2 regions of the Plantactinospora sp. DSM 117369 genome follow, and region 1 is predicted to be linked to the other one. Evidence: riboswitches for the same ligand, from Rfam matches in the RefSeq annotation. Region 1 holds a riboswitch; the other holds the start of a gene.
What was found. Region 1 has a riboswitch for thiamine pyrophosphate ahead of ACSMXO_RS34810 (ECF transporter S component). Riboswitches for the same ligand answer to the same signal wherever they lie in the genome.
Positions count from the first base shown of each region.

Region 2: linked by a shared signal. The riboswitch ahead of thiE (thiamine phosphate synthase) and the one ahead of ACSMXO_RS34810 (ECF transporter S component) in region 1 are both predicted to bind thiamine pyrophosphate.

Region 1 is NZ_CM132446.1:8,161,422-8,164,680, forward strand. It holds gene ACSMXO_RS34800 (DUF6328 family protein) at 166-675, opposite strand; gene ACSMXO_RS34805 (sugar isomerase domain-containing protein) at 820-1,569, opposite strand; TPP riboswitch at 1,702-1,809, shown strand; gene ACSMXO_RS34810 (ECF transporter S component) at 1,886-2,476, shown strand; gene ACSMXO_RS34815 (ABC transporter ATP-binding protein) at 2,652-3,259, shown strand, end outside.
Region 2 is NZ_CM132446.1:8,983,747-8,987,005, reverse strand. It holds gene ACSMXO_RS38470 (ThuA domain-containing protein) at 1-921, opposite strand, end outside; TPP riboswitch at 1,261-1,371, shown strand; partial or broken gene thiE (thiamine phosphate synthase) at 1,375-1,983, shown strand; gene thiO (glycine oxidase ThiO) at 2,163-3,259, shown strand, end outside.

The sequences.
Region 1 (3,259 bases):
TGTAGGGGGCGACCCGCCCGGGCGAAGATGCCAATGATCAAAAATGTGGCGACTAGCTGGTGCGTTTCCTCCGATCAGCCACAGTAGACGGACTGATCAAATGAGCATATATACTGTCCAGTATGGATTACACAGAGCGACATCCCCCAGCCTGGCGGGGTGTGCTCAGTCGACCGCGTCGGGGCGGGCGGCGGCCGGCGTCTCGTCGTCGTCCTCGTCGGCCTCGCCCCAGTTGCGGCGCAGGAACGGCAGCACGGCCCAGAAGGTCAGGAACCAGGCCCCGGTCAGCGCGCTGAGTACGAACGCCACCGCTCGGGGCAGCAGGAAGTCGGTGATCAGCAGCACCGAGCTGACCATCGAGACCAGCATGAAGGCCAGCCCGCCGGTCGCCATGCCGTGCGCGAACCGGACCAGTTCCGGCTTGCGCCCCTGCCGGAAGAGCGCCCGGTGGAAGGCAACCGGCGAGATGATCAATGCGGTGGCGGCCGCCGCCGACAGCAGCGCGACGACGTAGGTGTCCTTCTGGAACGTGGTGGCTCGCGGGAAGCCGTTGCTGAAAGGCAGGGTGAGCAGGAAGGCGAACAGGATCTGCACCCCGGTCTGCGCCACCCGCAGCTCCTGCAACAGGTCGGCGAAGTTGCGCTGCCAACGCTGCTTCTCCGTCTCGACGGCCACGTGGGCCACCTCCCGTTCCGGTCGAAGTTCGCAGCAGTGTGCCCGAACCGGCCGTACGTGAAACGCGAGGAAGCCTCGACAGCGGACGCGGCGGCAGTACCGGTGGCAAACCGGGCGGCGCCGGAGGTCTGCGGTACCCGGGGGTCAGCCGCCCCGGCGGATCCGGCCGGCGTACCGGGCCTCCAGGGTGTTGTTGTGCTCGTCGCTGTCCGGAATGTTGGCCGAGAGGTAGACCGGGGCGGTCTCGCCCGCCTCGACCAGCCGGCGGACCACCTCCACCACGACCTGCTGGGCGAGCAGCGCAGCGGTGATCGACGACACCGCGCCGACCGCGCCGCCGCCGGGCAGCGGCAGCGTCGCGTCGCCGTACGGGGCGCCGTTGTCGAGCACCACGTCGGCGAGATCGCTCAGCTTGCGTCCGGACGGGTGCCGGGACGCCACCCGGGCCGAGTGCTGCTGCGAGGTGATCGCGATCAGCCCGTGGCCGTGCTCCTTGACCAGCGACGCGAACTCGACGATGGTGCCGTTCACCCCGGAGTTCGAGGCGATCACGAAGACGTCCCGGGGGTCGATCGGGGTCAGCTCGTAGAGTCGGCGGGCCACGGTCGGGTCCCGTTCCAGGGTGGGGCCGAGGATGTCGACCGGCTCGCCACCGCGCAACACCAGGTCGCGCAGCGCGATCCGGTTCGTCGGGACCAGTCCGCCGGCCCGGCCGGCGATCTCCATGGCCAGCGCCTCGGAGTGGCCGGTGCCGAACGCCTGCACCACTCCGCCGGCCCGGAGCGCGTCGGTGACCAGGTCGGCCGCCCGGCGTACGCCGTCCCGGGCGGCGGCCGCCACCCGCCCGATCGTCTCGGTGACCACGTCGAGATAGCCCTCGGGGCTGAGTGTCACGCCGCACGCGTCCCTTCGAGATGTTGATCTGGGCCATCCACCCTATCCCGTGACATCGTGGGCACCACCACATCCACCGGCTCCACCGCTGTCGGCGCAGCGGCATCCGGTGTACCGTCTGCGCAACAACAGCACATCCGACAGGGGAGCGCACAGCGCTGAGAGTGCGGGTGACACACCCGCAGACCCTCGAACCTGATCTGGGTAATGCCAGCGCAGGGAGTTCGGTCGAGTCTCCAGCCGCGCCGCAGTCCGGGCCGTCCCGGGTTGCGGCGTGCGTCTTGCCTGGTGTGCCACGCGACTGGGAGGCACGCTCATGAGTCCGTCCACCACCACCAGATGGCGCACCGTCGACATCGTCGTCGCCTCGGTCATCGCGGTCGCGTTCGGGGTCATCTTCTGGGCCTGGAACCTGGTGTGGAGCGCCACCGAGGGTGCGTTCACGTTCTTCCCGCCGGCCCAGGCGGTCATCTACGGCATCTGGCTGGTCCCGGGAGTGCTCGGTGGCCTGGTGATCCGCAAGCCGGGCGCGGCACTGTACTGCGAGTTCCTCGCCGCCTTCGTCTCGGTGTTGCTGGGCAGCCAGTGGGGCACCGTCGCGATCCTGCAGGGGCTCGCCCAGGGCGTCGGCGCGGAGGCGGCGTTCCTCGCCGTCGGGTACCGCTCGTTCCGGCTGCCGGTGGCGATCGGCTCCGGCCTGCTGGCCGGTCTCGCCGCCGCGATCTTCGACCAGGTCCGCTACTACTCCGAGTACGACTTCGACTCGTTCCGGCTGCCGGTCTTCCTGTTCACCGTGCTCAGCTCGGCGGTGCTCGCCGGTGCCGGCGGCTGGGCGCTCACCCGGGCGCTGGCCCAGACCGGCGCGCTGGACCGGTTCCCGGCCGGCCGCGAGCGTACCGCCGTGTGAGCGGCGCGACCCGGTGGTGTCGTCGTGAGCGAGCGAACCAGCCAGCTCAGTGCCGATGAGCCTCATGACGGCCCGGAGCGCAGCGGAGGGGCGGCATGAGCGAGCGGAGCGAGCGAACCAGCCAGCTCAGTGCGGATGAGCCTCATGACGCCCCGGAGCGCAGCGGAGGGGCGGCATGAGTGAGGTACGACTGCGCGGCTTCGGCTGGCGGCACGCCGGCCGACGGGCCTGGGCGGTCCGCGACATCGACCTGCGGATCGGGCACGGCGAGCGGGTACTCCTGCTCGGCGCCTCCGGTGCCGGCAAGAGCACCCTGCTGGCGGCGCTGGCCGGGCTGCTCGCCGAGGACTCCGGCGAGCAGGAGGGCACCGTCGAGATCGACGGGCTCGATCCGCGCAAGGCCCGGGAGCGGGTCGGCATCGTCTTCCAGGACCCGCAGACGCAGCTCGTGATGGCCCGGGCCGGCGACGACGTGGCGTTCGGCCTGGAGAACCGAGGTGTTCCCCCCGAGGAGATCTGGCCCCGGGTCACCGAGGCGCTGGCCCGGGTCGGCTTCCCGTACGGCCTGGACCGGTCCACCGCCGCGCTCTCCGGCGGCGAGCAGCAGCGGCTCGCCCTGGCCGGGGTGCTGGCGCTGCGGCCCGGACTGCTGCTGCTCGACGAGCCGACCGCCAACCTGGACCCGGCCGGCGCGGCCCTGGTCCGGGGCGCGGTCCGGGCGGCGGTCGACAACGACACCACCCTGATCCTGGTCGAGCACCGGGTGTCGGAGGCGCTGCCGCT
Region 2 (3,259 bases), 820 kb from region 1:
CAGGGTGATCTTCTCGAAGCTGCTGGTCAGCGAGGCGGAGCAGTCGGCCTCCACGGCACCGGCCGCGGTCTGGATGCCGCCGAGCAGGTGGTCCAGGAACTCCGGCTCGGCGTACGACTGCTGGGTGTGGCCGCCGGCCGTGTACCAGGCCCGGCCACCGTCGTAGTCCTGGCACCAGGCGAACGGGTGGTCGGCACCCATCGCCCCGGCGCCGGGGGCGTAGCTGGTCTCGTCCAGCGAGGCGAGTACGTGCACGTCGCCGCGCGGGTTGTCGCGGAAGTTGTACCACTCGTCGTACCGGGACCACTGTGCCGGCAGGTCGTTCGTGGACTCGTGCGCGTGGTCCTCGACCTTGATGGTGGCCTGCTGGTTGGCCGGGTGCGAGGCGAAGTACGCCCCGACCAGCTCGCCGTACCAGGGCCAGTCGTACTCGGTGTCCGAGGCGGCGTGCACCCCGACGTATCCGCCACCGGCCTGGACGTAGCGCTCGAAGGCGGCCTGCTGCTCCGCGTTCAGCACGTCGCCCGTGGTGGAGAGCCAGATCACCGCCTGGTACCTGTCGAGGTTGGCGTCGGTGAAGGCGGTCGAGTCCTCGGTCGCGTCGACGGTGAACCCGTGCTCCGCGCCGAGTTGCTGGATGGCGGCGATGCCGGCCGGAATGGAGTCGTGCCGGAAGCCGGCCGTCTTGGAGAAGACCAGCACACTGAACGGCTCGGCCTGGGGGGCCAGGTTGAGTGCCGGGGTCTGCTTGACGGGGGCCAGGGCCTGTGGCAGGACCGCCGGGGCGGCCGAGGCCGGGGTGGCGGTCAGCGCGGTCGTGCCGAGGAGCACGGCCGTGGCGGCGCCGACCAGCCCGCGAAGGAGTCTGCGACGGGGTTGCGGGGGGTGCGATGTGCCGCCGGAGCGGCCGGGACTGGACACGGAGGATCTCCTTGGTCCGGTGAGGACAGGGGGATCCCGGGTCGGTACGCCGAAGACCGCCACGGGGGGTGGAGGTACGCCCGGAACTCGCCGAAGCACCGGCCGTCGAATTTTGCCTTGTGATTGAACAAATTAGGGGCGCCTGCCGGCCGCTCGGAATACGGCGGTGAGGTTAATTCGGGTAACGGTTGTGTAACGAGCGCGAATGATCCGGATAGGACAGACATATCCACCGGGCCGCGGTCGCGGCTCTGGAACGGCAGTAGTGGTCGAGTGCTGACACTGTGCGATTTATCACGGCCCTTTACGGATCCGTGACCAGGCGCGTACGCTCGCCGACAAGTAACCCACGGGAGCCCGGTGGACCGGGCTGAGAGGGGGGCTGTCGAGCCCCCGACCGTCGAACCTGATCCGGGTAATGCCGGCGCAGGGAGGAGCGTTGCCGTGCTACACATCGGACGACTTCACCTCATCACCGACACCCGGCCGGGGCGGGATCCGCTCGCGGTGGTCGACGCGGCCCTCTCGGTCGCCGGCCCCGAACTGGTCGTACAGGTCCGGGTCGAGGACGACATCGACGACCGGACGGCGTACGAGCTGGCCGCCGAGGTCGCCCGCCGGTGTGCCGCCGTCGGGGCATCTTGCCTGGTCAACGACCGGCTGCACCTCGCACTGGCGATCGGGGCGGCGGGCGGGCACGTCGGTGCGCGGGACCTGCCGGTCGACGCCGCCCGCCGGGTGCTCGGCCCGACCGCCGTGCTCGGCGCGACCGCCCGGGACCCGCGCACGGGTGCGGCGGCGGTCGCGGCCGGCGCCAGCTACCTCGGCGTCGGCCCCTGTCACGCCACCTCCACCAAGGACGGACTGCCCGCGCCGATCGGCCCGGAGGGAATCCGCCGGGTCGCCTCGGCGGTGCCGGTACCGGTGATCGCGATCGGCGGGATCACCGCCGAGCGGGTACCCGCACTGCTGGCCGCCGGGGCGTACGGGGTGGCCGTGGTGGGTGCCGTCTCCGGCGCCGCCGACCCGGCCCGGGCCACCGCCGCCCTCCTCACCGCCCTGCACACCGACCCGCCCCCACCCGATCCGGAACGGGGAGCATCGCCGGGGTGGAACCCCCGGCGCGGTTCCCCGCTCTCGGCTCGGGGTGCGGGGGCCCAGGAATGAACCTTTTTCCACCTGGACCGCGCGGCGCCCACGCACCGCGTCGGACCTTGCGGTCCGCCCGACCGCAAGGGGAGCTGGAAAAAGGTTCAACGGTAGGGGGCGGCCGGGCGGACGTGGCGGTGGTGGGCGGTGGCCCGATCGGGCTCGCCGTCGCCTGGCGCTGCGCCGCCCGGGGCATGCGGGTCAGCGTGTACGACGCCACGCCCGGCTCGGGCGCCTCCGACGTGGCGGCCGGAATGCTCGCCCCGGTCGCCGAGACCTACTTCGGCGAGCGGGTGCTGACCGGACTGCTCGTCGAGTCCGCGGCCCGCTGGCCGGGCTTCGCCGCCGAACTCGCCGAGTACACCGGGCTGGACCTGGGCTACCGGACCGAGGGGACGCTGACCGTAGCGCTCACCTCCGACGACCTGGCCGAGGCGGAACGGCTCTGGACGTACCAGCGGGAGTTGGGGCTGCCGGTGACCCCGTTGCGGCCGGCGGAGCTGCGGGACCGCGAACCGCTGCTGGCCACCCGGCTGCGCGGCGGCGCGCTCGCCCCCGGCGACCACCAGGTCGACCCGCGCCGGCTGGTCACCGCGCTGCGGGTCGCCGTCGAACGCGCCGGGGCGACCCTGCTGCCCCGGCCGGTCCGGGACCTCACGGAGCTGGACGCGGCGGCGACAGTCGTCGCGGCCGGCTGCGGCACGGCGGCGCTGACCGGCCTGCCGATCCGGCCGGTGAAGGGACAGATCCTGCGGCTGCGCGCGCCCGGCGGTGCGGCACCCGGCTTCCGGCACGTGATCCGGGGCCACGCCGACGGCCGGCACGTCTATCTGGTGCCCCGGACCGACGGCGAGGTGGTGGTCGGGGCCACCGTCGAGGAGCGCGCCGACCTCGACGTCACCGCCGGAGCGGTACTCGACCTGCTCCGGGCCGCCACCGACGTGATCCCGGAACTGACCGAGTACGAGCTGGTCGAGGCGCGCTCCGGGCTGCGCCCCGGTACGCCGGACAACGCACCGCTGCTCGGTCCGCTGCCGGATCGGCCCGAGGTGCTGGTGGCGGCCGGGCACTTCCGGCACGGCATCGTGCTCACCCCGCTCACCGCCGACCTGATCGCCGATCTGCTCGCCACCGGAGTGCCGGATCCGGCGCTCGCGCCGCTGTCGCCGGCCCGGTTCGGCACTCCGGC